2 regions of the Lysinibacillus sp. FSL K6-4013 genome follow, and region 2 is predicted to be linked to the other one. Evidence: riboswitches for the same ligand, from Rfam matches in the RefSeq annotation. Region 2 holds a riboswitch; the other holds the start of a gene.
The links. Region 2 has a riboswitch for preQ1 ahead of MHB39_RS02590 (QueT transporter family protein). Riboswitches for the same ligand answer to the same signal wherever they lie in the genome.
Positions count from the first base shown of each region.

Region 1: another riboswitch for preQ1. It lies ahead of queF (preQ(1) synthase); the one in region 2 lies ahead of MHB39_RS02590 (QueT transporter family protein).

Region 1 covers NZ_CP152031.1:4,682,735-4,699,540, reverse strand. The annotation lists gene MHB39_RS23355 (transporter substrate-binding domain-containing protein) at 1-335, shown strand, start outside; gene MHB39_RS23350 (amino acid ABC transporter permease) at 367-1,032, shown strand; gene MHB39_RS23345 (amino acid ABC transporter ATP-binding protein) at 1,045-1,788, shown strand; gene MHB39_RS23340 (S8 family serine peptidase) at 1,955-5,656, opposite strand; PreQ1 riboswitch class I at 5,977-6,023, shown strand; gene queF (preQ(1) synthase) at 6,149-6,649, shown strand; gene queC (7-cyano-7-deazaguanine synthase QueC) at 6,753-7,412, shown strand; gene queD (6-carboxytetrahydropterin synthase QueD) at 7,416-7,886, shown strand; gene queE (7-carboxy-7-deazaguanine synthase QueE) at 7,879-8,607, shown strand; gene MHB39_RS23315 (VUT family protein) at 8,654-9,193, shown strand; gene MHB39_RS23310 (MFS transporter) at 9,309-10,499, opposite strand; gene MHB39_RS23305 (tRNA-dihydrouridine synthase) at 10,823-11,800, opposite strand; gene MHB39_RS23300 (GNAT family N-acetyltransferase) at 11,977-12,987, shown strand; gene MHB39_RS23295 (leucine-rich repeat domain-containing protein) at 13,118-14,986, shown strand; gene MHB39_RS23290 (peptidylprolyl isomerase) at 15,189-15,863, shown strand; gene MHB39_RS23285 (BRCT domain-containing protein) at 15,932-16,264, opposite strand; gene MHB39_RS23280 (histidine kinase N-terminal 7TM domain-containing protein) at 16,376-16,806, shown strand, end outside.
Region 2 covers NZ_CP152031.1:530,499-547,304, reverse strand. The annotation lists gene MHB39_RS02625 (YojF family protein) at 502-852, shown strand; gene bshB2 (bacillithiol biosynthesis deacetylase BshB2) at 866-1,555, shown strand; gene MHB39_RS02615 (TerC family protein) at 1,596-2,339, opposite strand; gene ilvA (threonine ammonia-lyase IlvA) at 2,629-3,891, shown strand; gene MHB39_RS02605 (ABC transporter ATP-binding protein) at 3,992-4,786, opposite strand; gene MHB39_RS02600 (ABC transporter permease) at 4,818-5,807, opposite strand; gene MHB39_RS02595 (ABC transporter substrate-binding protein) at 5,893-6,915, opposite strand; PreQ1 riboswitch class I at 7,237-7,281, shown strand; gene MHB39_RS02590 (QueT transporter family protein) at 7,288-7,770, shown strand; T-box leader at 7,839-8,038, shown strand; gene trpB (tryptophan synthase subunit beta) at 8,097-9,260, shown strand; gene MHB39_RS02580 (long-chain fatty acid--CoA ligase) at 9,303-10,922, opposite strand; gene MHB39_RS02575 (L-threonine 3-dehydrogenase) at 11,115-12,068, opposite strand; gene MHB39_RS02570 (methyl-accepting chemotaxis protein) at 12,419-14,089, opposite strand; gene MHB39_RS02565 (FtsW/RodA/SpoVE family cell cycle protein) at 14,334-15,500, shown strand; gene MHB39_RS02560 (BadF/BadG/BcrA/BcrD ATPase family protein) at 15,558-16,538, opposite strand; gene MHB39_RS02555 (asparaginase) at 16,551-16,806, opposite strand, start outside.

The DNA.
Region 1 (16,806 bases), 600 kb from region 2:
CAAAAGGATCAACATATGCCGATACAGCTTCCAAGTATACAGACAAAATAAAAACATATGACAGTGATATTACAGCATTAAAGGCGTTGAGTAGTGGGCGTCATGATGCAGTAATTACAGATTTTGTTACAGGAAAAACTGCTGAAAAGGAAGGTTTTAAGATTAAAGGACAGCAATTAATTAATCGCAGTGAACAAGCGATTGTGTTGCCCCAGGATAATCCAAATCTATTGAAGCGAGTAAATGAATCTTTGGAACAACTTCGGGAAAATGGAACACTGACTCAAATCAGTATCAAATATTTTGGTGAGGACATTACCACAAAACCAGAATAAATCAATGCTATAAAAGAAAGGAAGTAGTACTTTGCCAAGTTTTTCACATTTCTTTCAAATACTAATCGAAACAAAAGGTGTATTCTTTAAAGCTATGCTTTTAACATTAGAGCTGACGGTGGTTTCTATCTTACTTGGAATCATCATCGGACTAGTCTTTGCCTTATTAAAAATTTCTAATATAAAAATTTTAGAACTTATTTCAGATATATATGTCTATTTGGTGCGAGGAACACCACTGATTGTTCAAATATTTATCCTTTACTTCGGAATTAGCGGGATTTTCCTTCTTCCTGATTTTTGGGCTGCTTCACTTGCTCTAGCGCTACATAATGGAGCTTATATTTCTGAAATCCTTCGGGGAGCAATTCAATCAGTCGATAATGGTCAATTTGAAGCAGGACGCTCTTTGGGGATGACAAAGACACTGACATTAAGAAGGATTATTCTCCCACAGGCATTCCGTAGAGCGTTGCCGCCTTTAGGCAATCAATTTATCATCAGTTTAAAAGATTCTTCGTTAGCCGCATTTATCTCCATGAATGAGCTGTTTAATGTGGCGACAACACTTGGGTCGAATAATTTTGATGAAATGACCTACTTACTCATTGTAGCAGTCTACTATTTATTGCTGGTAGCGTTGATGACATTTGTAGTGAATCGAACTGAACTAAAATTAGCAGTTAGCGACAGATAGGAGCTGAAAAGATTGAACACCAAGGAAATGATTAAAATAAGTCAATTGAATAAATCGTTTGGAGACTTACATGTATTGAAAAATATCGACATGACAGTCTACGAGAGCGATGTTGTTTGTCTAATAGGATCGAGCGGGTCAGGGAAAAGCACCCTCCTTCGCTGTTTGAACTTTTTAGAAAGAAAAGATAGTGGCAATATTATAATTGAGGGAAATGAAGTCAATCCTCGGACAGATGATCTTAACAAAATTAGAGAAAGGGTTGGGATGGTGTTTCAAAATTTCAACTTATTCCCACACAAAACGGTTTTAGAAAATATTATTGAAGCACCTGTTATGGTAAAGGGTGTAGACAAAGAGAAAGCCATCATCAAAGCAAAACAATTACTGAAAAAAGTAGGTTTGGAGGATAAGTCGGATGTCTATCCTAGTAAACTATCAGGGGGGCAAAAGCAACGGGTGGCGATTGCTAGAGCACTTGCGATGGAACCAGACATTATGCTTTTTGATGAGCCAACATCGGCACTCGATCCCGAGCTTGTGGGAGAGGTTTTAACAACCATGAAAGACTTGGCTGAAGAAGGAATGACAATGGTTGTTGTAACCCACGAAATGGGATTCGCAAAAGAGGTAGCTGATTGGATTGTGTATATGCATGATGGAAAAATTATTGAACGCGGCACACCTGAACAATTTTTCAACCAACCGAAAGAGGAGAGAACACGAGAATTTTTAACTGCAACAATGCTTAAATAAAACTAAAAGGTCCTGAACGGTCTCTCGATTACTAGATAAAGCTTCTACAGAAAAACTGCACTTAGACTAGTTACAGCCAACCTTATCATAAGTAAGTGAAATTTAAATAGCAAAAGGAGAAATTGCAAAGCGCAATTTCTCTTTTTGCTGAACTGTACTTATTTAATTATAACTCAACCTCGGTAACTTCATTATTACCTTTGCCATTACCGTTGCCGTTGCCGTTGCCGTTGCCATTGCCGTTACCATTACCATTACCAGGCTTTTCAACCAACACACCGAATGTTAACGTGTGGTCACCGTATGTTACCGTAATTGTCGTAGTACCTTGACCTTTTCCTTTTACAGCTCCTGCTTTTACAGTAGCTATTTTATCATTTGCTACTTCGTAGGTTGCAAGCGTAGTAACATCTTTTTTTGTTGTTTTACCCTCAAAAGTAGTTACTTCAGTAATCTTAACCGTAACCTCTTTACCTATTCTAGTTTCAACCTGAGCTTGGTCAATTTCTAGTGTTACGATTGGTGTTTCTACAACAGGTGCTTTAACTGTAACATTTACCATAACCTCATGATCACCGTATGAAATAGTAATCGTAGTCGTGCCCTCACCTACAGCAGTTACTAATCCATTTGCTATTGTTGCAACATTCTCATCTCCCACAACATAAGTCGCTTGTGAAGTTACATCTTTCTCTGTTGCTTCACCTTCTGGAGGAGTAGACGTCTCTGTTACTGTAAGTTGTGCAGATTTTCCAACTGTTAGGTCTAGCTCAGTTGGATTGACGGAAAGTGTCACTTTTGGTTCAACTACATCTTTTTCAAATATAAATGCTTCACCAACATTTCCAGCAGCGTCTTCAATTTTTACGGATACAGCATTCGTTTCTGATGTTACTGGGAATGTGAAGCTACCATCTTGATTTAATTCAAAAGGAACTGGCGCTTGTACTTCGCCATTCACAGTCGAAATATAGGAAGCTTTTAATTTATCATTTAAATTGTAGTTTAAACCATATAAATATAACTCTTCATTGTAGTCGATATACTTATCTGTTACCTGTCCTGTAGCGACACCTTCAGCTACTGAACCAGTAATTTCTGGCTTAGTCGTTTTCACGATAATTGGCCCAACATAATCTGAAACTACCCCTGATGCCGCAAGACCAGTAAAGTCAATAGTATAGAGACCATCTGGAATTGTTGTGGCAGGTTCTGTTCCCCATGGTTTGTATTGCCCAGCGATATTCAGCGTATAAGAGCCTTTTCCTAGCGCAGTACCTGCATGTAGATAACCGATGTAGCCATCACCATATTCTCCACCCTGAGGATTCATAATATCCCATAGCTCGATATAGTTAGTTGTTACATCGCCAGTTAATGTAAATGAAAGTACAGCTGAATCTTTCACGCCATCTCCATTAAAGGATAGATCTGTTTCTGTAATCTTTAAATCTTTAATTTCAGTTACTGCCTCGCTTCCAAAGTCAGCTGCGAATGGCAATGAAATTTCTGTAGCACCACCGCTGATGTGAATATACCCCAGTATTTCTGAGCCGTTTGGTGCTGTAGCTTGTGAAGCAGTTAATGTAAGATTTAACACTTGCTCACCAACTAGATTAAATGTTGGCTGGTCGACTGTAACAGTTGCATCACCAAATGTTTTTGTCACATCAATTGATACGTTATAATTACCGCCATTCCCCTTTATATCTTTTACTAAAACTTGTTTCGTTACGGAAATATCCTGGTCTTTAAGTGATTGTGGACCAAAAGTAACTGTCCCTTTTAAGTTTTCTGAAACAGCTCCAGTTCCATCTAAAATTGCATTATCCAATGCATAGGCAAGAATTTCTGGATGTGCTGCAGCATAAGCATTTACACGACCTGCACCTTGAGAGAACACATCGTATTTTGTTTTATCTAAAACCTTTGCTGTATTAGAAAGCGCCACTTTTATGTCGAACGCATTCCAATCAGGATTTGCTTGTTTAAGTAATGCAACAATACCTGTAATATGCGGTGTTGCCATAGAAGTTCCTGTTTTACGATCATATGCCTCTGCATAATCTGCATCAGGGAAATCCTTTTTATACATTGGAATCGTTGACATAATGTTTGTTCCAGGTGCACTTACATCTGGTTTAATGTCAAAGTTTGGTGTAGAAGGTCCACGGGAACTTGAATCGTTTACTTCATCTCCCAGTGTCTTTGTGGAAGTAAATTGACTAAAGCTAACTTTTCCAGTTCCACCGGCTAATGCAGCACGAATTGCATTGCCATCCGTTTGGGACATATCAAATGTTGGTAGAAAAGCAAAGGAATCCCCCAGGAATGTACCTGAAATATTAGGTGCATTTGTTCCACCAGCAAAGTTATGAATAATTGTGGCGACCGCCCCATTTGCCTTTGCGTTCGCAATTTTATCAACAAATGCGATACTGCCACGAGAGATCAATGCTACTTTACCTTCTACATCGATTCCCTCATAGTCTTTTACTTCTCCGTTTCCAGGGATAGCAACTAGGTCAAATTCTCCTTGAAGCTGTGTTGCTAAATCCCTTCCAAAAGTTGTTCCCATTAATGGGAGCTGTTTTGTTAAGTTGTAGTCACCAACTGTAACATTCACTTCACCGTTATACATTGTTTCAGGATTTGTTGTGTTACCGACAGCAATGCCTAAACGAGCAGTTGCAGGCGTGCCCATTGTTCCTCGATTTGGGCCGGAGTTCCCTGTTGCAATTACTCCGATTGTTCCAGCCATCATTGCATTATTAATAGCAAATGAACCAGCGTCCGTTTCAGAGTTAGCCCCCCCACCAAGAGAAAGGTTGATTATGTCCATTTTTTCTGTTACAGCCGTTTCTATTGCTTTAACAATACCAGATGTAGCCCCACTTCCATATGCACCAAGAACACGGTAAGCATAAAGGTCTACTTTTGGAGCAATTCCTTTAATGCCGAAATTGTTAGCTCCAATTGCTGCAATGGTTCCAGCAACATGGGTACCGTGAGAAGTATAGAACGAGCTTCCTTTTTCATTAAATTCAGGTGTTCCGGCAGGACGCTCAGAAGGCAATGTTTCCGATGCATCGTCATCTGCCCGAGGCTTTGTGTAAGTTGATGAATTTGGAATGAAGTTTTTCCCGCCCTTGTAAATTCCAGCAAACTCGGGGTGATCTGCGTCAATACCAGTATCTAATACTGCCACCTTTATACCTTGTCCTTCAATTCCTTCCTTCCAAAGCTGTTCGATGCCGAGGAAAGAAATACTTGTATTCATTTGAGCCTCTAATTGATCTTCCTTAATAAGTTCTGATGATTTCATTGTATTGTCTTCTGATGCGTAAACAATCGCATCAGGTTCGATTAATGTAATTCCTTCTATTGAAAGCAGCTTCGGGAGGTCATTTGCTTTCACAGTTGCTGCAAAGCCGTTTAAAACAGTATCAAATGTGTAGCCTTGAGTCATTTGAACATTTTTAGTAGCTAATTCTTTTTTAACTTGTGCTTGTTGAGATTTTACATTTGAACGAACTTCATTTGCTCGCGCATTAGAGAACTTTTGGCCTTTCACTTGGCTTATACCTTGCTCTAGTGCCACAGGCTTTTCAGATAAATGTACGATGACAGCAACTTCTTGATTGCCTGATACATTTTGTAAGCTTTCGTGAAGAGTTGGACCATCTTTAGACAAGCTTAGCTGTTCAGCGATAGCCGCCTTTAGTTGAAGTGTGCTTTCACTTTGACTATCCTGCTTGAATGGTTTCGATTCTTCAGCATTGGCATTCGATAATGGAACCAATAGAAAAAGCACCATAACGAAAGCTATCATACTACTTAAAAACTTCGTAAACTTAAACTTTTTCAAATCTCATTTCTCCCTCCACTCTTAATTACCGCACTTTTCAGTTTAGTGCGATAATTCCAATTTATCACAGGTGAGATAATTCGAATATCGGAATATTAAAAAATCTCAAAATATTGATAATTAGTATGACTTTGTCAAAAATGAATTAATTCTATTTTCCAAGTAATTTAATAAAAAAGTAGAACTTTTAAATGAGTATCGACTTACAGTAATTCATGCTTTTTATCATTTAATCCTCAAGGAAGAATTCTATAAAAAATCTATTTGACGTTCTGTATTATTTTTTGTACGATATGGAAGAAAAGAATGCCCGGACTAAAACGGGAGAGGTTCATAGCTGATACCCTCTATAAAAAACTATGGAAACATGACAATATGCCATGTCCATATCGGACGTGGCTTTTTTTATGTTTTTACTTATGTTTTAATAGACTGAATTGGTGATGCCTCTCTTGAAAAGTGTTGGGAAACATTTTACAAGGAGGTTTTTTTATGTCTGGCAGAAGTCATGAAGAAGGATTAAAGGATTTGACCCTATTAGGTAATCAAGGTACAAAGTATTCCTATGATTATGCACCTGAGGTATTAGAGGCAGTGGATAATCTTCATGCTAATCGAGATTATTTTGTTAAGTTTAATTGCCCAGAGTTTACTAGTTTATGTCCGCTTACAAATCAGCCGGATTTTGCTACGATGTACATTTCGTATATTCCAGATAAAAAAATTGTTGAAAGTAAATCACTAAAGTTATATTTATTCAGTTTTAGAAATCATGGCGATTTCCATGAAGATTGCGTAAATATCATTATGAATGATTTAATTACACTACTTGATCCAAGATATATAGAGGTGTGGGGAAAATTTACTCCACGTGGGGGTATCTCGATTGATCCATGGTGTAACTATGGGAAGCCAGGAACGAAATACGAAGAAATCGCCAATTATCGTTTAATGAACCACGATCTTAATCCAGAAAAAATTGATAATCGATAAATGAAGCAAGAAAGAGGTTTTTAGCTACCCTCTTAAAAAAACTAAGAAAAAAGCAGCACTTTTTCTTAGGGTGCTGTTTTTTTGATATAAGGGAGTTTTCTAGATGAAGCAGGAAAAAGCAATTGTAGTATTTAGTGGAGGTCAGGACAGCACAACTTGTTTGTTCTGGGCAAAAGAACGCTTTGAAGAGATTGAGGCAGTAACTTTTGATTATGGTCAACGGCATCGTCTTGAAATTGAATGTGCAAAGGAGATAGCGAGTGAACTTGGTATCAAGCATCATATTCTTGATATGTCACTTCTGAACCAGCTTGCTCCGAATGCATTGACACGACAAGACATAAAGGTGAAGGACGGAGGAAATGGTGAGCTCCCATCGACTTTTGTGCCTGGTCGCAATCTCCTTTTTCTTTCATTTGCGGGCGTTTTAGCGAGCCAAGTAGGAGCGAAGCATATTGTAACAGGTGTTTGTGAAACTGATTTTAGTGGCTATCCGGATTGCCGTGATGTCTTTATTAAATCCTTGAATGTAACATTAAATTTATCGATGGATGATTCCTTTGTGATTGATACTCCGTTGATGTGGCTGAATAAGGCACAGACATGGGAATTAGCTGATCAGCTTGGGGCACTTGAGTTTGTACGAGAAAGAACGTTGACTTGCTATAACGGTGTCATAGCAGATGGCTGTGGTGAATGCCCAGCATGTAAATTGCGAAATAAAGGGCTTGATGAGTATTTAAGTTATAGGAAGGAGTCTTAAGACATGTCAGATTTTAAAATCGTTGAGAGACTCCAGAAAATGGATGTGGATATTCAAAGAAATCAATTGAAATACCATGCAAAGCGTGTCCTCATCAGCAAAGAATTTACCTTCGATGCTGCTCATCATCTGCACCATTATGAGGGGAAATGTAAAAATCTTCACGGTCATACCTATCGAGTTATATTAGGGCTGAGTGGCTACACAGATGAACGTGGTTTGATAATTGATTTTGGCGATATAAAAGAAATATGGAAACGAAAAATAGAGATTCATTTAGATCACCGTTATTTAAATGAAACACTTCCGCCCATGAATACGACAGCAGAGAACATTGTTGTGTGGATATACGAAAAGTTGACTGAGGCCTTGCTTGATGAAGGATATAACGGTGCGCGTGTAGAGTTTATTAAACTTTATGAAACTCCGACAAGCTATGCAGAAACGAGACGGGAGTGGATGGAAGTTGAGTAAAATACCTGTAATTGAAATCTTTGGACCAACAATTCAAGGTGAGGGAATGGTCGTTGGCCAGAAGACAATGTTTGTGAGAACCGCAGGCTGTGATTACTCCTGTTCTTGGTGTGATTCAGCGTTTACGTGGGATGGCAGTGGAAAGCATCTTATTGTCCAAATGACAGCGGAAGAGATTTGGGCTGAGCTCAAGCAGCTGGGAGGCAATGGTTTTTCATTTGTTACGATTTCAGGCGGCAATCCTGCACTCAATCCGAATTTAGCAGAGCTCATTGCCATATTAAAAGAAAATGGCATAAAAATCGGGGTAGAAACACAGGGGAGTAGGTGGCAAAAATGGATGTATGAGATTGATGAACTGACGATTTCACCAAAGCCACCTAGTTCTGGAATGACCACAGACTACTCGGTGCTCTCTTATATCTTCGAAAAACTTAAAGATCGAAACAACAATCACCATGTATCCCTCAAAATAGTCGTTTTTAATCAAGAGGATTACGATTATGCTAAACAAATTCACCATCGATATCCCCTGATTCCTTTTTATCTTCAAGTTGGTAATGATGATCTCGCGACAACTGATAATTCACAATTAATGATGCATTTATTAGATAAATATCATGCGCTGATTGATAGAGTAATAAAGGATGAGGATTTAAGAGATGTTAAAGTACTGCCACAGTTACATGCCCTCGTTTGGGGAAATAAAAGAGGTGTATAGTGAGCCGCTGCAAAAATGTCTTTAAATTTACTTGAGGAGTAAAAGTATGAGAATTTTATTTTATTTATTATCTATTGTCATCGCTAATGTAGTAACGGCAGCATTTGCACCATTACATTTTGGCATGTTTATTGTCCCAATGGGAACGCTTTTAATTGGAGCAACCTTTATTTTTCGGGATCTAGTACAAAATAAATATGGTAGAAAAAAGACGTATTTATTTATTATTACAGCTTTAATTTTATCAGCTGTGGTGTCATTCCTACTGGGTGATACACTTTTGATTGTGGTAGCCTCAGCACTATCATTTGTTGTCGCTGAAACAGCTGATACAGAAATCTATACTCGATTAAAATTACCAATGGCTTGGCGTGTGTTCTACAGTGGCATTGTTGGAGGATTTCTAGATTCTGCAATTTTTGTCGTAATCGGCCTAAGTCCACTTGGTGCCAATATATTGCCATGGGAAGCGGTACCTGCCGCCATTATAGGGCAAATTATTGTGAAGACGATTATTCAAATGGTTGGTGCAATCATTTTAAATAAAGTAGGACCAATGAAAGAAAAACATCTTATTTCAGGATAATTCTTTGAAATAGGCTTCCTTATTATGAAGATAAGTATCAAAAGTAAAAACAGGCCCATTCGCATTATGCGCATGGGTCTGTTTAATTTATATTTTTACTAAAGTACCTATTGTTTTATGCCATTTTCTTTTGTTTATGGTCTAGATGATAACTAAAGAAAGTTAGCAGACTTGCACAGATGGCAACTATACCACCGACCCATGTGACATTCATCAAATTTCCTTGATGATACACAATTCCGCCTAATGCAGACCCAAAAGCGATGCCTACGTTACTTGCCACTGGCATAAGAGAAGCTGCGAGTCCTTTAGCTTCTGGTTTATAAATTTCGGCCAAATCTATTAAATAAAGCTGAGTAGATGTTGTTAAGAGGATGGCCATTAGTGACATTAATCCAATGTTTGCTAGTCCTAAAATAAAATGATTTGTCGTCCAAAATAAAGTTGTCAGTACAATTGCTTGGACGAGAAAAACAAACCGAAGTCGACCAATGGCATTGTGACTGGCGATTTTATTGGCAAGAATGTTGCTGAAAATCGAAAGAAACCCGTAACCGAATAAGATTAGACTTATAGAACTATTTGGTGCACCCATCCCCTTTAAAATAGGAACAAGGTACGTAAAGACTGCATAGGTTGCACCAAACCCGAGAGCAGGAATGAAAAAGGCAATTAAAATTCGTGGCTGGATTAGTAAAGAAAATTGATCGCGTATGGAGCTTCGTACTTGGCTGAGCCGAGTAGGTAAGACAAAAAAAGATGCCGCAAACGCCAACCCTCCGAGAAGAGTGGTTAACATGAATATGGCATTCCAGCCGTACCATTCGGCGATAACAATTCCAATGGGAACGCCAACTACATTTGCCAGTGTAAAACCACTGAAAACGAATGATATAGCAAGACCGCGTTTGTTAGTCGGCATGGTTTCGCTCGCAACAATCATGGCTAGAGAGATCAATACGCCTGTCACAATCGCTGTCATAACCCGAAGGACAAGGAGCATAATATAGCTCGTTGAAATTACGCACAGAGCATTTAATGCAATGAAGAAACCTATCAAAAACAGCATCCATTTACGCTTTGGAAAATGGCTTGTTGCTGACATCACGAGTGGTGTGGCGATAGCAAATGTAAGAGCGAACGCAGAAACGAGTGTACCTGCTTTTGCATTAGTCATATGAAGGCTTGAAGAAATATCAGTTAAGATCCCGACAATAACAAATTCGCTTGTCCCAAGAACAAATGTTAATAATGCAAGTGTTAAGATAAGTAACCAATGTCGCTTGGATAACTGTGTATGATGCATAAATACCTCTTTCTTAGATGAATGTAACTGTGTTACTTAGTAGACACAATTTAAATATCATAGCATAAAATGTTTTTATGAGAAATTAGATTGGTTTTCCTTATATGCTGTCAGTATTTGTTTCCAAAGATTCCCCTTAAGAAGGATTTTGTAAATAGTACCCGAATTTTCTATTGATATATTTCGTTAACGGCATTTCTTTTAACATGGGATCTTCTAATACGGTAGAAGTTCTAATGGGTAAAGGCCCAATAAATGATTTCAAGTAAAAGGGAGATTGGCGATAGCCAGTCTCCTCTTTTATATCAGCTTATATTAAAGGTTTACTCCGTTAGTTTGTCGGCAATATACGTAGCTAATAATTCACGGACTTCATCTGTAGAATTTGCGTTCAGTAATTGAACTCTCAATTGACTGGCTCCTTTGAAGCCACGTACATATATTTTAAAGAAACGTTGCAATGCTTTAAATGAACGTGTTTCGAATTCCTTGGAATAGTGGTCATGCAGATCCAGGTGTAGGTATAGCAAGTTAAGATATTCTTTGGCGCTATGCTCTTTAGGATCCTTTTCAAAGGCAAATGGGTTTGAAAATACGCCGCGTCCAATCATTACACCATCAATACCATATTGTTCAACTAGTTGTAGACCTGTTAAACGATCAGGAATATCACCGTTGATTGTCAGTAATGTTTGGGGAGCAACTTCATCACGTAGTTTTTTGATATCTGCAATTAATTCCCAATGTGCAGCAACCTTACTCATTTCTTCCCGTGTACGGAGATGAATAGAAAGATTGGCGATATCCTGTTTTAAAATATAGGTAAGCCACTCACGCCATTCTGCTACATCCGTAAAGCCAAGTCTTGTTTTGACACTAACTGGTAAGCCTCCTGCTTTGGCTGCTTGAATAATATCTGCGGCTAGTTCAGGATGGAGAATTAAGCCAGCGCCTTTACCTCTTTCTGCTACATTATCAACTGGGCAGCCCATATTAATATCAATTCCCTTAAAGCCTAATTCCTTCATACCAATACTCATTTGACGAAAATGTTCAGGGTTGTCCCCCCAAATATGTGCAACAATGGGCTGCTCATCTTCTGTGAAAGCTAAGCGGCTACGTACATTATCTAAGCCATCTGGATGACAATAGCTCGTCGTGTTGGTGAATTCAGTAAAAAATACATCGGGTCGCCCTGCCTCCTGAATGACATGACGAAATACAACATCTGTCACATCCTCCATAGGAGCTAAAATGAAAAACGGCCTTGGTAAATCAAGCCAGAAATTATTTTGATTCATTGATAAATACCCTCTCTTTCCAAAATACTATCTTGCAAAAAGATATCATATTTACTTACTTTATTTCTACATAGTTAATTGGCTTAGCTTAAGGATGGAAATTTCCAACAAAATCCTGTCTTATCCATAATGATAGAATAGGTAATATAAAGTGAAAATTTAGGGGGAGAGTTGAAATGGGAAAATGTGAGTATAAAACAATCAGTATGAATGATATACCCGCAATGGCTAAGTTACTCATTAATAGACAGAGCTTCGAAGGGGAGGTATATCCATTTTTAAACAACAACTATCTTAATACTGAACATATAACGAATATGCTTGAAAATTTATTTGTTCATAATAATGTCAATGGGGTGGGGGCATTTATTAAAGATGACCTAGTAGGGTATATAATCGGAGTCGTTAAGATTGACACGGTAAGAGGCAGACATATATGGGTACCCTATGAGGGAATGGCAATCAGAAAGGATCAATCCTCTGAGCTTATAAGGAATCTCTATACAGAGGTTTCAGTGGCGTGGCTAGAGCAGGGGTGCTTTATGCATTACACGATAATCCCACTTGGAAATCAGGCTTATTATGATGCCTACCTACGATTAAGCTTTTCTATACAGCAAGTACATGGCGTAATGAACATAGGGGATTACAAACCATTCGAAAATGTATGTAATGCAGAGATTAGGGTTGCTAATAAAATGGATAGTGAAATGATGGGGAAAATGTCTAGGATCATTCAATCGTATCAAAATGCCGCACCTACATTTGAGCCCGTATTCCCTGAAGTTGTTATGAGCATAAAAGCCTCATATAAAAGTATAGTAGAGGATAATGATGATACATGTCTCGTTGCAATAAAGGATGGGCAGGAATTAGGATTTCAAAAATATTACCCTATACATTCAGATTTGATGACACCTGAGCATGCAATAGAGCTAACGATTGCAGGTACTTACTCTTCTCAAATGGGAAGAGGTGTGGGAAAAGAGCTGATGAATGAAGGCTGTAGAAGGATGAAAGAGGCGGGCTATGAGAATATCATTACAGATTGGAGAATAACGAATCTTGCTGCATCGACTTTTTGGCCTAAGTGCGGTTTTAAGCCAGTAGCCTATAGAATGGTTAGATACATTAACAGTGATATAGCATGGGCAAACTTTAACAACCCGAGTATAGAGTTATTGTAAATTTAGTTAAGTATTTAGCTGGCTAGGCACTTCAAATATAGTTTTAGATTGCTTACCTATACTTCGTATATATTGACATTTATTTTTTAGACAACTAAGCTTAATGGAAAATAGTGCTGGGGGGCTGCCAGTGGAATTTATTAAATTAAATTGTCCAAATTGTAATGGGAAAATTGAATATAAAGAAGAGCAAACATTTAAATGTCCTTTTTGTGATACTGAAATCATGTTGAAAGAGAATAAAGTTTATTATGTAGATCAAACGATTAATAATTATTATGGAACAGCTTCTCCTAATACAATATCCCGTCCAAAAACAAATTTAAAGCTGCTCCTTCTGATACCCATTGTCATGATGTGTGTATTCCTTGGGTATTTCCTTTTAAGTAGTAATCAAACAGAGGATGGAAACCGTGAAGAGCTATCTGTTCGGATAATGCCTGAAAGTGAAGTTCTTCTGTTCTTTTTAAAAGATATTTTTGATAAAGGTGGGGCGATGCCAACAAAAGAAGAGATTGCAAGTATTCGATATTTGGCTGCCTACTATTCTGACAATCAATGGCATTTTGATTATAGCTTAGAAGATCCTTTTACAAATAAGGAAGCTAAAATTTCAACTTATATCATTATGGATAAGTTATTAAATACGCAAGAAATTGAACAAAAGGACTTTGAGGCCTTTACTGGATTAACGGTTTTAAAGCTCATGAATGATTATGAAATATCACAAAGTGAAAAAGTAAGCTTTCACCATCTTGAAAACTTAAAAAGTTATACAGGTAGCTTTAATGAATCATTTAGTAAAATCGCAGGATATTTTAGTGATAAGTCAAATGTTAAAGATCTCTCTATCCAAATTAGAAGTAATGATGAACTTGCTTTATTATTAGAGTTCCCCAATCTTCAATCGCTTGAACTATCTTATGTGGCTGAAGAGGTGACAGATTTCCAGATTCTAAATAAATTATCGCTAAAATCACTTTCCTTAACATCGATCAATGATTTAAAGTGGCTGTCTACATTCACTGATTTAGAGTCGTTAGCAATAGACATTAGTGAAGCTACAGATTTTAGCCCACTATACGCATTGACTCAATTACAAGAATTAAAACTTACTTCAGTAAGAAATTTAAAAACGCTTGATTTTATACAAAACATGCCTAAACTACAGTCTTTAGATCTTGAAAACATGAATATAATCAATTTAGATAGACTTAGAAATATGTCATCTTTAACAAAGCTACGTTTAGCTTCTCCTGGTCAAGTGGAGTTGTTGGATATGGTAAACAGTCTAACGTCATTGACGGAGTTATCGTTAACTGGTTATCATGGTGATATTTCATCGATTGTAGCGCCCCATTTGAAAAAAGCAGAGCTGAAGAGCTCATTTTTACCAAAGCTAGAGGCACCGGCTTTAAGAGATTTGACGGTTTCTATAAGTGGATCGGATTCGCAATTGAATGGTTCAGAACTAATGAAATACCCACAGCTAGAACAGCTTACAGTCATGGAGTATGGAACTCTTACAGGTATTCGTTCATTAAATGACCTACCTCATTTGCAAACAATCAATTTAAATGAGACCCTCTTTTATGAAACCAATGACTTATTCAATTTGCAGCATGTAAAAATGTTAAACTGTAATGAATGTAATTTTCAGGTGAATAGCAAGCCATTTACGAACAACGTGCTGGAGCATTTAACTTTAAATGATGTTTCCATTCAAATTGGTAATGGGGAATGGGTGCAAGAAGTAGATAAGATCATGCCTTACTTTGCTGGCTTTACAAATTTACGTTCATTCACTTTACAAGATAGTTCACTACAATCGTTAAATTTCTTGGGAAATTGGCAACAAATAGAGGTGCTTCATTTAGAAAATAATGCCATTTCGAATGTGGAACCCTTAGTGAATTTGCCTAACTTAAAAAAACTATATATTTTAGGGAATCAAGTACAAAATCAATCTGTTCTAGACAAGGCGGTTATGATTTATTGAGATCCTGTGAATTAATAAAACAACTAAACTCCAATGTATAGTCGGTCAGGGAATATTTTGATTTTGCAGCATACGACTTAATATAATAGAAATAAAAAGTAGAGACGATGACATGAATATCCTGTCATTGTCTCTCTTGAATTTGTCCTAAAGATTGGATAGTTTTATAATGAAATGCATAACAAGAGGAGCTGAAAAGGATATGTTTGCACGTAACAAAGGTATGTATTTTATGCTATCACTGCTAGCCATTATGGTTGTTTTGACAGGCTGTGGTACAGCGAAGGATAGTGAGAAAACAGAGAGTAACACGACTAAGGAAACACAACAAGAAGTGGATTACGCGTCAAAAGTGAAGGAAAATCCAATTGTGACGATTACGATGAGCAATGATGAAAAAATAGTTATTGAATTGGAGCCTACTGTAGCACCGAATACAGTAGCCAACTTTATTGCTTTGGCGAAAGATGGATTTTACGATGGTCTTATTTTCCACCGTGTTATTCCTGATTTTATGATTCAGGGTGGAGATCCAAAGGGGAATGGTACTGGAGGGCCTGATTATTCAATTGATGGTGAGTTTTCTTCAAATGGATTTGAAAATAATATGAAGCATGAACGTGGTGTTATTTCGATGGCTCGTTCAGATGATCCAAACTCAGCAGGCTCACAATTTTTCATTATGGTAAAGGAAGCATCACATCTTGATGGGGAATATGCTGCTTTTGGCAAGGTAATCGAGGGAATGGAAACAGTTGATGCCATTGTTGGAGCAGAGCGAGATGCTACAAATAAACCACTAGAAGATCAGCAAATGAAAAAGGTAGAGGTGGATACAAAGGGCTTTGATTATCCAGCACCTAAGGTCAATAAATAGTTCATGTGTTAAACACATGAATATTGTTTTAAAAGAGTATGTAAGAAGGACAACCTTACATACTCTTTTTACTTGTCCATTTCCTTTGGTATTGAAATAAGCCATAAAAAATCATCTTCTATTAATATTTGAATATCTTGTCCCTGGTTAATTAGCTGCTCAGCTTTATACTGCTTGGCGCTTATACCGCGACGTTTATCACCAAGAACGACGAAATCCGTTTGCTGTGTAACAGCTCCCTGTAAATACCCTCCATAGGCTTTTACTTGTTTGGCGGCTTCGGATCGTGTCATGGTAGAAAGGGCGCCTGTAAATACAATTTGTTTGTTATAAAAGGGGTGGGTTAGATTTTCTGCTGGATCGGAAAAGAAAATGATTTCTGAGTTATCCTTATTGATCATATTCGTTACTCCTTTAAATTCACTTTTTGATGCAATTTAATCAATAAATAAATCCACAAAATTTTATATGTATGCTACATTAAAATTAAAAATATAAAGAGGTACATAGACATGAATTCGCAATTGACTGCTTTCATTACTCTTAGCTGCACATCAGGTGTACTAAATTTGTATTTATGTTTATACGTATTTCTAAAACGCTACAATTATACAAAAATTGCTCAATTGTTTATTAGTTATACCGCATTAATTGCGGTATATTGTTTTGCCTCTGCTTTTGGTTTAATCGCTACAACATTAAGTGCCATAAAGGTTTGGACGGCCATCCAATATGTAGGTATGGCTTTTTCAACGCCTCTCGGATTATTGTTTATCATGCAATACCTAGGCTTTCATCTGACAAGGAAAAAGATAATGGCTCTTCTTGCCATTCCATTTATTAGCTTAATCATGGTTGCTACAAATGATATACACCATTTTCATTATAGAGTATTTGAAATAGATCCTATATTAGGGGCACCTTATGTTCATCAGGAAATTGG
Region 2 (16,806 bases):
TCGCGGTTTTTATTATACTATGATAATGAGCTTCATCTTTCTTCCCTTTTTCACAGCTACCAATTATAGCCTGTTCAAGGAACGTCATCTATTGTACCAAGATAGAATTCGTTATTTCTGAAATAATACTCCCTTCAACAATTGGAGCTGTCTACACACACGAATTAGGAAGAAATCATGGTTGCAATATCTTTTCAGATGTGAAAACGGATACAATACGAAACGACACATTTTGTACATATTTATTTCCACATTCCCTATATTGATACATTACAATAATTTTTTCAAGAATATTGCTTAGGAACTTGTCATAGATTTAGAGATGATGATTTATTTCCCTCGATGCTAGGATCAAATTTCACACGCTCAAAAAATTCCGACCCCCATGGCGCTGAGGTATATAAATGCATATCATCAATTTTTCATATCAAAGCAATCAATTTCCCTTTGCGAATTTTTTTTACTATACTTAAAGGAGAAATGATCGAGAGGAGTGTTAAGATGCAAGAAGTACAAGTAGAGACGTTGCAAACATTGCTGAATTCTTTCGCCAACAAAGACGTTTATATTCATCTTGAGACGACAAACGGATCTTATGCAGCACACTATGATGAACAGTTTTTTAATGCAGGTGCTTTTATTCGTAATGCTAAAATTAATTATGAGCTTGCTAAGGTTGTAGATCATGCACCTCATCGTGTTGGTTTAAAATTACCTCATGGCTGGGTTTATGCTCAGGGCATTACACATTTCGAATTAGATGATTTAGGCCGTTTATTAATGGCTGGACTAGACTACTCTGGAAAATTGGCGATTGCACTTGAAATTAGTGAAACGCCATTTACTTACTAAGGGGGACGACTATTTGAATTTACAACCACAACGTCATATTTTAATTGTGTACCCTCACCCAGATGACGAGGCTTTTTCAGTTGCTGGGACCATCGCCTACTATACAAAGAAAATGAATACACCTGTTACATATGCCTGTTTAACATTAGGCGAAATGGGACGTAATTTAGGTAATCCACCCTTTGCAACGCGCGAGTCTTTACCTGAAATCCGCCGTAAGGAATTAGTTGCAGCAGCAGAGGCAATGGGTATTCAAGATTTACGTATGCTTGGTCTACGTGATAAAACAATTGAATTTGAAGATGATGAGAAGATGGTAAAGCTAATGGAAGGGCTAATCGAAGAACTAATGCCCTCTTTAATTTTCACTTTCTTACCTGGCTTTGCTGTCCACCCAGACCATGAAGCAACAGCACGTGCGGTAGTTGAAGCTGTACGTCGTATGCCAAAGGCTGCTCGTCCACAAGTATTCGGCTGTGCCTTCGCCAATGATACGATTGAAAAAAATGGAGAACCACATGTTGTTTACGATATTCGTGAAATGCGAATGGACAAATTAAAAGCATTACAAGCCCATGCATCTCAGACTGGTTGGATGATGCAGGAAACTGAAAAACGTATTGATGACGGCGAACCAATGAGTGAGAGCTGGCTAAATGTTGAAAAGTTCTATATTGTTGACCCAGATAAATATGTAAAATAAAAAAAGTACTGTTCTCATTTTTGGAGAACAGTACTTTTAATTAGGCAGCTCTTACTCTCTTCATCATATGCACAATGATTGTAATGGAAAAAGCAATCACTAAGAAAAGGAAGAATAAATAATGAGGTATATGGACATTGAAGACACTCACTAACATTTTTAAGCCGATGACACCTATAATAATGAAGGCCGTTGCTTCAAGCTCTGGAATTTTTTCGATAATGATTAAAAAAACACCTGCAATGGTCCTCATCATTAATATCCCTAACATCCCTCCTATTAAAAGTACCCAAACTTGATCTGATATCGCAAAGGCAGCGAAAATTGAGTCAATTGAAAAGGCAATATCCATTAGCTCAACCGAAATGACAGTTGCCCAAAACGTGCCAAAAAGACGTACCATCCACCCTGACCTCTTTACCTCTTTCACACTATCCTCATTCCCTATATGAAGGAAATGAGCTATACAAAGCCAGCCTAAATATAAAGCACCTAATACTTTAATAAACCAAAATTCTACGAGATAAACTCCTATACCAATAAATAAAAATCTAAAAAAATAGGCACCTAACATACCATACATTAATGCCCGTTTTCGCTGTTTATCTGGTAAATGTTTCACTAGTACCGCTAATACCAATGCATTATCTGCTGACAGCAAACCTTCTATAATAATTAATGAGGATATTAGTCCCCAGGAGACAGGGTCCATTAATACTTCTTGCCACATCGCAAAATCAAAAAATTTCCAATATGTTGATAAAATTCCTTGAATGATTTCCACTACATACCCTCCTACTTGGCCTAAGCTAATCTAGTATATGCTTGACCATTTTTGTTATGAGAGTTGTATTTTTTAGATTTGAAACAACAGATTTTCTCCCCTTAAATTGAGCTAATTCTAGGTCTGAGACATTGCTTCTTTATAAAATAATTAGCTATATCAAGATAAAACGCTTACATCATAAAATAGACACGGAAAATTTAGAATTTACTAAAAATTAATCACAAAAAGCAAATAAAGTGTGCTATCATAGATAAATGTTTTAAACGTATAACGGAGGATGAATACTATGGAAGTTGCTGATACTAGAACCGTGCAAGTGGAGAATGTCTTGATTGCACATCATTTTTTAAAAGATGTAGTTGTGCATACACCACTACAAAAAAACGACTATTTATCCGAGAAATACGGAGCTAATATTTATATTAAACGCGAAGATCTACAGCATGTACGCTCATTCAAGCTTCGTGGTGCCTATTATAAAATTAAAAAAATCGAGGATGAAGCACGCAATGCTGGAGTTGTCTGTGCAAGTGCAGGCAATCATGCACAAGGAGTAGCTTATGCCTGTGCCCAATTAAAAATTCAAGCAAGCATTTTTATGCCTCAAACAACGCCGAAGCAAAAAATAGACCAAGTGCGTATGTTTGGACGCGAATATGTAGAAATTATTTTGGCGGGAGATACATTCGATGATTCTGCTGAAAGCGCGTTAAGCTATTGTGAAGAGCATGGTAAGATTTTCATTCACCCATTTGATGATTTCGATGTCATTGCTGGTCAAGGGACGGTAGCCGTAGAAATTATGAATGATATGGAGGAGCCTATCGACTACGTATTCGGTAGTATTGGTGGTGGTGGCTTAATGTCAGGCGTGTCTGCCTACATTAAAAATCTCTCTCCTTCTAGCAAAATTATTGGTGTGGAACCCGCTGGTGCTGGTAGTATGAAGGCTGCCTTTGCTGAAGGTGGCGCAGTTGCCCTTGATTGGATTGATAAATTCGTGGATGGTGCTGCTGTAAAATGCGTCGGTCACCACACTTATGATGTTTGTCGTCGCTATTTAGATGATATAGTTCTTGTACCTGAAGGCAAAGTATGTACGACCATTCTAGATCTATATAATAAACACGCGATTATCGCTGAGCCAGCTGGAGCATTATCAGTGGCAGCTCTTGATTTTTATAAAGAAGAAATTAAAGGTAAGTCAGTTGTTGTCATCATCAGTGGTGGTAATAATGACATTGGACGGATGCAGGAGATTAAAGAAAAGTCACTTATTCATGAAGGCTTACTTTACTATTTTATCGTCAGCTTCCCTCAGCGTGCCGGAGCATTACGTCAATTCCTCACTAGCGTACTAGGACCAAACGATGACATTACTACCTTTGAATATACGAAGAAAAACAATAAAGAAAGTGGCCCTGCACTAGTCGGTATTGAGCTAGGTGATCGTGCTGAATATGAAGGACTACTTGCCCGAATGGATGAATTCGGCTTTAAATACAAGGAAGTAAACAACGACATTCAACTATTTGGCTTACTCGTTTAAAATGAAGAGTCTCACTTCACTGCAAGTGAGGCTTTTTTATGTTTATCTTTCATTTTATTACCCTAAAAAACGCCCATACTATTGTATGAGCGTTTCGTTATTAGCCTAATAGAGCACGGTCTGAATTCATTTTTTCACCACGAATACGTTCAAACTCAGCCATTAAATCAGGGATTGTTAATTCATGTTTGCGATCTTCACCGACTTCTAAAATGATTTGGCCTTTGTCCATCATAATAAGACGATTGCCTAAATCTAATGCTTGCTGCATATTGTGCGTTACCATTAATGTCGTTAAATTATCTTTTTCCACTAAATACTTCGTAATACGAGTAATTAACTCTGCACGTGATGGATCAAGTGCAGCCGTATGCTCATCCAGCAATAAAATAGATGGCTTTGTAAAGGTAGCCATTAAAAGCGACAAAGCTTGACGTTCCCCACCTGAAAGTAAGCCTACCTTAGCAGAAAGGCGATTCTCAAGATTTAAACCTAGCATCTCTAGTGATTCTTTAAAAAATTCCCGACGCTTTTTATCCACACCATTACGTAGCCCTCTATGCTTATTGCGAGAGTATGCTAGTGCTAGATTTTCTTCAATTGTCATCGTAGGCGCGGTTCCCGCCATTGGATCCTGAAAGACACGACCAATGTATTGAGAGCGTTTATATTCAGGCAAACTTGTCACATTATTACCATCAATTAACACTGTCCCAAAATCGGGTGTTAAGGCACCTGAAATCATGTTCATCATCGTTGATTTACCTGCACCATTACTACCAATGATTGTCACAAAATCACCTGGCTTTAAATGTAGGTTTATCTCTGCAAGTGCAATCTTCTCATCTGGTGTTCCTTCATTAAATACCTTATTAATACCATGTAATTTAAGCAATGCCTTTTCCTCCCTTCTCTACTGTTTTTACTTACGAAAGTTCTGCAGCTCGTTTGGCTTTACGTTTACGTTCTTTATTCTTATTGATAAATTGCGGTAAGATCAGCGCCAAAATAACAATGATCGCCGTAATTAATTTCATGTCTCCTGAATCAAGGAAATCTACACGTAATGCTAATGCTAATATAATACGATAAATGATAGCTCCTGCAATGACTGCAAAAGTTGTACGGATAATAGTTTTTGTCCCAAAAATTGCTTCACCAATAATAACGGATGCGAGACCAATCACAATCATACCAATCCCCATGCTAACATCGGAGAATTTCGAGTATTGTGCGATTAAAGCTCCAGAAAATGCGACAAGTGCATTGGAAAGTCCTAGCCCCAAAATGATAAGTGTATCTGTATTTGCTGAGAAGCTGCGAATCATTCGTTTATTATCACCAGTTGCTCGGATAGCTAGCCCGACCTCTGTCTTTAAGAACCAGTCTGCTATTAACTTAATTAAAATCGTGATGATTAATACAACAATCAGCACACTCCATGTACCTGGTACATGCTGAAAGCCTATGCCTTTTAATAGGTTATTAAGAGCAGCATCGACCCCTAAATTGCTCCAAAAAGCTTGAAACTTCGAAAAGATGGTTTCAGAGTTTAATAGTGGAATATTCGGGCGACCTATCGTATTTTCTGCAGTTAACCCCATGATACGTAGATTAATCGAGTATAAAGCAATCATCATTAAAATCCCTGATAATAACGGATTAATCTTTCCCTTCGTGTGAAGAATTCCTGTCATACATCCAGCAATAAATCCAGCAACAATTGCCACTAAAGTCGCTAAGATTGGGTGGTAGCCAAGCAAAACCATTGTTGCTGCCGTTGCCGCCCCTGTTACAAAGCTTCCATCAACCGTTAAATCCGGAAAATCTAACACCCGAAATGTTAAATATACACCAAGTGCCATAATTGCATAGATGATTCCTTGCTCCACTGCGCCAAATAATGCTAAAAACATCGTTGAATCATCTCCTAAATCTCTTTATTATTTATATCGCTTGTAAAATGAAGATAAAGCGGGGATAGTTCTCCCCCGCTTCGTTTTACTGTTCTAGAATTTCGGCACCCCAAGAATCTTTAATTTCGATTCCTAAATCATCTGCAACTTTTTTATTGATTAATAGTTTCAGATTTTGTGGGTATTGTGCGGGTGTATCGGCAGGTGTAGCTTCACCTTTTAAAATTTTCACAGCCATTTGACCCGCTTCATAGCCGATATCGAAATATTCAAAACCATAAGCGGCTAAACCGCCACGTGCCACAGAATCCAGTTCTCCTACGATTAATGGTAGTTTATTCGTATTGGCAACATCAATTACCGATTCTAATGCAGAAACTACTGTGTTATCAGTAATAATATAGAAAGCATCTACCTTACCAATTAGAGATTCTGTCGCTTGTTTTACATCTGCGGAAGTGGATGCTGATGCTTCTACCACCGTTAAACCTTGTTCATCCATAACCTTTTTCACTTCTGAAACTTGTGCAACTGAGTTTTGCTCACCTGCATTGTAGACCATCCCTACCTTTTTCGCACCAAGTTCTTTTAGGAATGCTACTGTTTTAGAAATCGTTTCAGGATGTAAATCGATTGTGCCTGTAATATTTTTCCCTGGCTTTTCCATTGAGTCAATTAACTGTGCACCAACAGCATCTGTAACCGATGTAAAAATAATTGGAATATCACTTGTTGCTGTTGCAGCGGCTTGTGCAGAAGGTGTAGAGTTTGCAAAAATTAAATCTACGTTTGCACTTACTAGATTGTTAGCAATTGTTGTGTTAAGGCTATTATCCCCCTGTGCAATTTGTGGATCGTAGTCAACTTTTAAGCCTGCATCTTCAATTGCTTTTTTAAAGCCTTCCGTTGCTGCGTTTAACGATGGATGCTCAACAATTTGAGTAATCCCGATTTTATATGTTTTATCATCTGCATTTCCGCTCTCACTTGCATTGTTTGATTCATTTCCTTTTGAATCTGTTGTACCTGAGCCACTGCTACCACAAGCAGCAAGAAGCAACACTAATCCAAAAAGAAGGAATGACAACTTCTTTACATTGCTTTTCACAAATAATCCCCCCGATTATATTCTCGAATATCTATCGCACTTTATCCAAACAAAGTGTGAATGTATCGCTATATTATCGTTATTATCGAGCTCCGTCAACAACATTATGAATGTTCTGACTTTTAAAAGTGACAAAATATTTTAGTTTTTCATTTAATTTGGCGCTTTAAACCGCTAAACTACGCTGTTTTAGTTATTCGATTTCTTTTTTCAACATAGTAAAAAATATTTATGACAATTTTGCGACGATAGGACATTATAGACAAAGTCTGACATTTGACTTCTACTAGATATCTATAATAAAATATTTACTTGTGTGAAAGCACCGTGGTTCGTAACCATCCCACGAAAAAAAACTAAGGAGAAATGAATATGAAGATAAAATTTTTAGCAGCAAGTGGTATCATTGCGGCTCTCTATATAGCTGTAACCATGCTTGTTGCACCATTTGGTTTTACAGAGGTTCAGTTCCGAGTTTCTGAGATGTTTAACCATTTAGTGGCCTTTAATCCACGCTTTGCCGTAGGGATTATTATTGGAGTATTGATCTCTAACCTATTTTCACCACTTGGCATTTACGATTTAGTGTTTGGTGTAGGTCATTCAATGATTACACTCGGTCTGTTTATTTTAATCTGCAAATTTGTCAAAAATATTTGGGCACGTTTAATTATTAATACATTGCTCTTTACATGTACTATGTTTATTATTGCCTTTGAGCTGAACTTGGCTTTAGAGCTACCATTCTTTTGGACTTGGCTAACAGTCGCGGCGGGTGAATTTGTTGTATTAGCTGTAGGTGCACCGATTATGTATGTATTAAACAAACGCCTTCACTTTAAAAGTTTGATTTAACTGACGGGTCTTTTTAGATTCGTCTTTTTTCTTGACACTATTCTGAAAATACTCTACAATTCTTTCTAATAAATGCAAGGAAGAAGAGTAGTAGCAAGCATTGTTACTTCAAGAGAGCTGGTGGTTGGTGCAAACCAGTAGTACAAACTTGTGAATGGACTTCAGAGCAGCCTTATCAAATGTAAGGCCGTTTCGCTCCCCGTTACCGGAGCAGGAAAGCGCGCAAAAATTGCGAATGAAGGTGGCACCACGGTTACTCGTCCTTTTTATAAGGGATTGGAGTGGCTTTTTTTTTGGAAAAATTAGCATAGAGGAGTCGAGGAAAGATGAGTACAGTAGTAGAGAAAAAGGGATATTTCGGTGAATTTGGTGGAAGCTTTGTTCCAAAGGAGCTTCAAAATGTTTTAAATATACTAGATGAGAATTTTCAAAAGTATAAAGAAGATGATGACTTTAAACAAGAATTAGATTACTATTTCCGTGAATATGTCGGTCGTAAATCCCCTCTTTATTTTGCAGAAAATTTAACAAAGCAATTAGGTGGCGCAAAAATTTATTTAAAACGGGAAGACCTTAACCACACAGGCTCCCATAAAATCAATAATGTATTAGGACAAATTTTACTAGCCAAACGTATGGGCGCAAACCGTGTAATTGCAGAAACTGGTGCAGGTCAACATGGTGTAGCAACAGCTACAGCGTGTGCCATGTTTGGAATGGATTGCACGATTTATATGGGCTTGGAGGATACAAAACGTCAGGCATTGAACGTATTTCGCATGGAACTTCTCGGCGCAAAAGTTGTAGCGGTTGATAAAGGGCAAGGCCGCTTAAAGGATGCAGTAGATGAAGCATTTGCTGACTTGGTAGAAAACTATGAAACAACATTCTATTTATTAGGTTCGGCAGTTGGACCACATCCCTTCCCATCAATGGTTAAACATTTTCAATCAGTGATTAGCCGCGAAAGTCGTGAACAGATTTTAGAAAAGGAAGGAAAGCTGCCAACAGCTGTTCTTGCCTGTGTAGGAGGCGGTAGTAATGCAATTGGGGCATTTGCTGACTATATTGCAGACGAAGATGTTCGTCTGATTGGAATAGAGCCGGATCAAGCTGCTACCTTAAACGAAGGAACACCAGGAGAGCTACACGGCTTCAAATGTTTAGTTCTTCAGGACGCAGAAGGTAATCCACTTCCTACCTATTCAATAGCAGCTGGTTTAGATTATCCAGGTGCTGGGCCTGAGCATAGCCATTTGAAAACAATTGGCCGTGCTGAGTATGTGACCGTGACAAATGAAGAAGTTTTAGAAGCCTTCCAAGTACTTTCTAAGGTAGAAGGTATTATTCCTGCTCTTGAAAGCTCACATGCAGTTGCCCATGCTCTAAAATTAGCACCAACTTTATCACCTGAGGAAAGCATTATTATTAATATCTCTGGTCGTGGCGATAAAGACGTTGAACAAGTTTTCCACATGTTAGCTAAATAATAAAAAAAGAGCGACTTCCATTTATGGAAATCGCTCTTTCACCTATACCAATGATTTAGGATAAATTTCAGCTACATTATCTCGCAGCTTCGCTTTCAGGAATTTCCCGACAGATGTCTTTGGAATTTCTTCTAGAAATACGACTGCATCTGGTACCCACCACTTGGCAAATTGATTTTCTAAAAAGGCAAGAAGCTCTTGTTCAGTTACTGATTGTCCCTCTTTCAATACAACACAAGCTAATGGACGCTCCTGCCATTTAGCATGAGGCATGGCAATGACAGCTGCTTCAAAAACTGCATCATGCGTCATTAGTGCATTTTCCAAATCAACAGAGGAAATCCATTCCCCACCTGATTTTATAAGATCCTTTGTACGGTCCGTGATTTTAATAAAGCCATCCTCTGTTCGTACTGCAATATCACCAGTATATAACCAACCATCTCGATAGGCATCTGCTGTTCGTTCATCACGATAGTATTCGTCGGAAATCCATGGGCCTTTTAAACGTAATTCCCCCATCGTTTCGCCATCCCAAGGAACCTCACCCGCCTCATTAATAATACTAGATTCGATACCTGCCATTGTCATCCCTTGCATCGCTCGAGCTTCAATACGTTTTTCAATCGGCCAATCATCCATCCACGACATATAATTGGACAATGCCACGATTGGTGTAGTTTCCGTCATGCCGTAGACAACAATATAAGGAATTCCGTATTTTTCCTCAAATGTCCGAATGAGTCGAGTTGGTGAAGCCGATCCTCCACAGCAGATCGCTCTTAAAGAACTAATATCTCGTTCTTTCTTTTCCTGCTCCTGTAAGGCGCCTATCCAAATGGTTGGTACACCAGCAGTTAATGTAACCTTTTCTTGTTCGATTAAATCCATTATTAATGCTGATGTAAATTGTGGACCTGGCAAAACTTGTGTAGCACCAACATTAACACTAGCAAAAGGTAAGCCCCATGCATTTGCATGAAACATTGGTACAATTGGCATCACAACATCTCTTTCCGCAATCCCCATAGAGTCAGACATACTCAGCATGATACTGTGTAATACTAGACCCCGATGGGAATAGACAACTCCCTTTGGATTCCCTGTCGTGGCACTTGTATAGCACATACCGGCAGGTGCTTCTTCGTCAATATCCTCTGGAAATTGAAATTCTTCATCAGCGGTAGCTAATAAGTCCTCATAGGATAAAACATTTTGTAGTGTAGTCTTGGGTAAAGCTGGTTCATCCGTCATAATAATATAGTGCTTCACTGTCTTAAGTTTTGGCGCAATATTTTCAATGATCGGTAATAAATCAACATCGACCATTAAAATCTCATCTTCTGCATGATTAATAATATAGATCAAATGCTCTTCTGATAAACGAATATTTACCATGTGTAAGATTGCCCCTGAGCAAGGTACAGCAAAGTAGGCTTCTAAATGCCGATGCTGGTTCCACGCAAAGGAGCCGACTTTTGTTCCTCTTGTCATCCCAAGCTTCGTAAGGGCATCTGCTAAACAACGCGTTCTTTTCGCCCACTGTCCATATGTTAAACGGTGTATTTTGTGTGGGCTTGTCCGTGAAATAATTGATTTTCTTGCAAAATAGCTCTCTGCTCGTTTGAAAAAACTAGTTAAAACTAATGGTGCTTGCATCATAAAACACATCATCCCTTCATTTGTGAATTTCCCCTTGTGAAATCTTCATAGCATCAATTTAACTGAATACTATTAATATTCGGAATATTATTATATTTTAATTTCATAATTTAATCTATATATTCCAATAATTTTCTTTTATATACATATAAAAAACGGATGAAGTCTAGTTCTTCACCCGTTGTCCATTTATTATGAAATTGCTTTTTTATGCAGTTTAATTTTTAATTTCTCTAACATATCTACCGTCATTTTAGCTAAATCATACTCAGCTTTGAAGCCCCACTCTTTTTGAGCCGCTTCAATATTTAAAGAGTTTGGCCAGCTATCTGCAATGGCCTGACGAACTGGATCTACCTGATAGCTCATTGTGAAATTCGGTAAGTGCTTCTTAATTTCTGCCGCGATTTGCGAAGGTTCAAAGCTCATAGCTGTAATATTAAAAGCATTGCGATGAACGAGCTTACTACCGTCTGCCTCCATTAAATCTACGATAGCTTGTAGAGCATCTGGCATGTACATCATATCCATGAACGTACCTTCTTGAATATACGATGTATACTTGCCTTGTTCGATTGCTTCATAGAAAATTTCTACTGCATAATCTGTTGTACCACCACCTGGAGGCGTTACATAAGAAATTAATCCTGGGAAGCGTACTCCACGTGTATCAACACCAAAACGATTGAAATAATAATCGCATAATAACTCACCCGCTACTTTATTTACACCATACATGGTTGTTGGTCTTTGCAAAGTATCCTGTGGTGTATCTTCCTTAGGTGTAGACGGACCAAACGCACCAATTGAGCTTGGCGTGAAAAATTGCATATTTAGCTCACGTGAAACCTCCAACGCATTCATTAACCCGCCCATATTTAAATTCCAAGCTAACAATGGATTTCTTTCTGCTGTAGCTGATAATAGCGCAGCTAAATGCATCATCGTATCTGCACCGAAGTCCTTTGCTAAATCATGCATTCTTTGTCCATCTGTCACGTCCAATATTTCAAATGGGCCCTTAGTATGTTCAAGCTTTCTAATGTCTGTAGCAAGTATATTGTCCTCTCCATAAATACCACGAAGTTTTTCTACAAGCTCAGAACCAATTTGACCAAGTGCTCCAGTAACAATAATCTTTTTCATTTCCCAAAACCTCCACATGTGAACAATTGTACTTCCAGAAAGTACAAAAATGTATTGATAAACATTGATTTAATAACACTTTCAATGAAATTCATTATAATGTGTTCGTTTTGAAAATACAACAATTATATTAATAATATTCCTTACAAAGAACATACAATCCCTTATCCACAGTATATGAGGACATAAAAAATATTGTGCTACAAAAATATACAAAACACAATTGTACACCTCAAAAATACACAACATTTACGCTTTCATAAGCTAGTTTTGTAGCCATGCAAAAAAGAATCTTCTTTGCTATTTTTTGCAAAGAAGACCCCTTTTCAATATTATTCTTTACTATTAAATTATATCGAAAAACGTTTGACAGCTATTTGCAAAACTTTTGATACTTTGCGCAATTCCTTAATATAATTATGGAACTGTTGTTGAGCTGTTAATTGATCAGCTGTTAATGCAGCAACATGTTTAGTAGACACGGCATTCGTATCGGATAAAGCTGTCAGCATACTTGCATCCTCACTTACCTTCTTCGTGTGATTGGCAATCTCTTGAACTGTAGCAGATACTTCCATAATATAAGGCTTAATCGTATGTACTTTTTCTAAAATTTGATCAAAACTTGACGCAGTTTGTCCTGTGACAGCTACACCTTTTTCAGTCGCTACTAAAACGCCTTCCATCATTTGTACCGCATAACTCGAATCTAAATGGATGTTCTGTACAATGGATGTAATCGTTTGTGTCGATTGAACAGTTTGCTCTGCAAGCTTACGAACCTCATTAGCCACTACTGCAAAACCTTTGCCATGCTCTCCTGCCCTAGCAGCCTCAATAGATGCGTTTAACGCTAGTAAATTTGTTTGTGCTGTTATTCTTTCTATTACTTCAATCATTTGGTCAATCGATGCAGCACGCTCTACTAGATTAAAGATAGCTGTATTAGATTTTTCAACCGCCTGCTTAATAGCTTGCATTTGCGTTAAATTAGCCTGTACAATTTCAGTTCCACTTTCTGCATCTCTGGCCGTTTTTTTGGCAAAACTTTCTACTACCTGAACCTTTTCTAAAATAACCTGTACATCATTTAAAACTTCCTCTAAGGAAGTCGTATTTGAAGCTAGTTTACTAGAAGATGCAGACGTTGATTCTGAAATTGATTGTACATCCTTCGCTATTTTTAATGTCGTTGTTGATGATTGCTCAGAGGATTTCTGCAATTTCCCTGTCATTTCTTCTACTTCATAGGCACTGTCTGTCACAGTATGGAGTAGTCGTTTCACCTCTGTTACCATTTGATTGTAAGACAGAACTACTTCACCAAGCTCATCATGAGCCACATAACTTGCATTGGCAGTGAAATCACCTTGTTCTGCACGTTTTAATAATGATTTTAGCTGACGTGTTGGTACATTAACTGCCTTCGTTGCGATAAAGCCTATAAGGATAACAAGCAAGACAACCGCTAAGCATACACCACCTAATAACCAATAACCGAATTGCACATCTTTTTGATAAGCCTGCTGTTGGTCTTTTGCTCTTTGAACCAAATAATTTTGCGTATCTTCTAATAATGCATGACTCTCCTGACTAATTGGTAAGAATATTTGCAAATAAAATGGATCTAGCTCATCATGTTTCAATTGTTTAAAATCCTCAATGGCTTCTTCCTGCTTCTTAAGCAATGACTTATACTTCTTAATTTGATGACTCATCTTTTTATCAATTTCATGGCTATCTAGTTGCTCTAAAGGCTGTGCCATGTTTTGTAAAATGGCTGTCATTTCTTTATCGTCACCTTTCGAATCTACTATAAAATCTAGTCGGCGCTGTGATTCTTCAAGCTCATTTAGCCATCCAATTGGGACAAGTCCCTGTGTGTAACTCTCACTTGCATGCCACGACATTTTCCTTAAATAATCTACACTGAATACACCTAGCAATACATTCGATAATACACAAACAATCATGAGTACAAGTAACTTGTCCTTCACCTTAATGAAACGGAAAAAATGCATGGTCCTTGGCTCCTCCTCCAACTCTTACCAATAATGATAGTATAGAGATATAAAGCCAGTGTTATGTTTTTGTAAATTTTGATCGAAATATTAAGAATTTATACCCATCATTTAGTTCTTTTTAGGTAATTTAAATCACTATATTAGCCATACTATAGCTTCTTATTCATACTATTATTTGAAAAAACATCCGCAACCTTCCATACATTGTCAGCGTTGATAATAGAGAATGGAGGTGTTACATTTGACGCAATTGAAGAAGTTAGATTGGAGTTTAGTAATAAGTCTTCTAATACTCGGCGCTATTAGTTGCCTTTTTGTCCATTCTAGTAGTGTAAATTTTGAACAGTATGCAAGCTCCTTTATTATCAAGCAATTCTTATTTTATCTCATCGGATTAACCATCATGTTTGGAATATCCTTACTTGATATTGAACAGCTAAAGAAGATTGGATGGCCCTTTTACTTCCTAATAGTTGCTTTAACGGCTGGGCTTATTGTTGCACCTGAGAGCATTGCTCGGACGATCAATCAGGCAAAATCATGGTATCAAATCCCGTTTTTAGGTTCTCTCCAACCATCAGAGTTTTTAAAATTCGCTTTTTTAATAGTTGTAAGTAAGGTCATTATTGCTCATCAAGAAAAAAATGTCCGCCCCTCTTATCTAGCAGATTTTTGGCTACTTGTAAAAATCGGGCTAATTGTCCTTCCTCCTACCCTACTTGTTTATAGGCAACCCGATACAGGTATGGTTATGTTGTATATGGCGATGATTTTACCAATGATTTTCTTTTCAGGTATTCATAGAAAGCTTCTAGTCGTATTTACGGCTGTTCCTCTAGTTATTATCAGTACGCTAGTAGTGCTCTATGTCCGATTTAATGAATTTTTTACAGAGAAGGTTTTAGGTGCCCTATCAGGACATCAGATTTCAAGAATTTATGGATGGCTTCAGCCTTATGAATATACTGATTCTTCTTTTCAAGTACGCCAAGGCTTTATGGCCATCGGATCAGGGGAATTTGTGGGCAAGGGCTATCTACATAACAATGTCTATGTACCAGAAAAACATACCGATTTTATATTCTCCGCTATTGCAGAAGAGCTGGGTTTTGTTGGAGGAGCATTTGTAATAGCTCTTCTATTTTTTGTTATCTATCGTATTGTTGTTATTACGGTAGTAGCGCGAGACCCCTTCATGACCTTAATGGGTGCAGGTATTTCAAGCTTACTAGCCTTTCAAATTACTCAAAATATCGGCATGACCATTGGGCTTTTACCTGTCACAGGTGTCACCCTACCTTTTTTAAGCTATGGTGGAAGCTCGTTACTATCCAATTTTATGCTTATTGGAATCGTCATGATTATTCATAATTCATATAAGGGTTATATGTTTAAAGTAGGGGACTAACAAAAGTGCAAGTAGAGAAAAATTCATGCATTCTCTACTTGCTAGATTAAAGGGGGATTAATTCGTTAAAAACTCCTTCATACTCGCATTATATTGATCGATAAATAGCTGGGCTTCCTTACTTGGTAATTTTAATGCAGCTAAAGCGGCACCACCTACAGGTAAGCTATAAGCACCCACGAAGTCATACTGATTACTATTCTTTTTATCAATAGTGATTAACTTTTTAATAAATAGCTCCAATTCATTAAAAACGCCACCAGCTAAGACTACTTTGACTCGCTTATCTGTGAATGGATTTTTTTTGTAACAAGCATCTATACTTTGATAAAAAACATAGCACACTTGATCAATAATTGTATTGGCTTCTCCATCACCACGTTTAGCACATTCAATTGCTATCTTACTTAAAGGAGATATGGTATCACGCGGATGTGCTTCACCATAGACCACTTCAATTATCTGCGGAACGGATTGTAATTGAAAATATTCTAATACTGCTGCTGTTAGAAGCGTTTCAGGACCTCTTTTATCAAATGCTTTAAATACCGCTTTTAATGTACGAATGCCAATATCATAGCCACTGCCCTCATCATCAAAAATATAACCCCATCCTGCTGTACGCTCAATTCTTCCCGAAGAATCAATACTGAGTGTAATCGCACCCGTACCAGAAATCTGTACAATGCCAGGCTGACCCAATGTTCCCGCATACAGCGCGTTCAACCCATCATTCGATAGTGATAGTTGACAGTCTTTCGGTAAAAGCGAGGTTAGTAATGCATGGGTAATTTCTTCATTATTATTTTCTGTTACACCAGACAGGCCCGCATGGCACTTTGTAATGTGTTGAAATTCGTGAGGTTGTTGTCTTTTTAAATCATTTATTAATTCTGTTATCGTCTCAGTAAATTGCTCGAAGCTCATGGATGTGGGATTACTTTTTCCTGTTTCTGCTAGCGCCATAATTTGCCCACGACACGTTGAGATTGTCGCAAGTGTTTTTGTTCCACCACCATCAATTGCCAAAACATACAAGTGCCTTCACCTCTATACGATTTTAATTGTAGAAACAATTTCTCCTACCTCAACCCCTGCATCATTACGCACAAATGCAGGAGACAATGCTTTAATACGGTCAATTGTTTCTTGATTTGTATACTGAATTTGTTCCAATACAGAAGCAATTACATTCGGCCATGGACTTTCTGAACCATTCATAATTTTCAAGGCAAAACTTAATCCTTCGTTTCTAAGAGCAAAACAGTATACGCCCTGTGCCCCGCCCTTTGCCACAATATTGGGG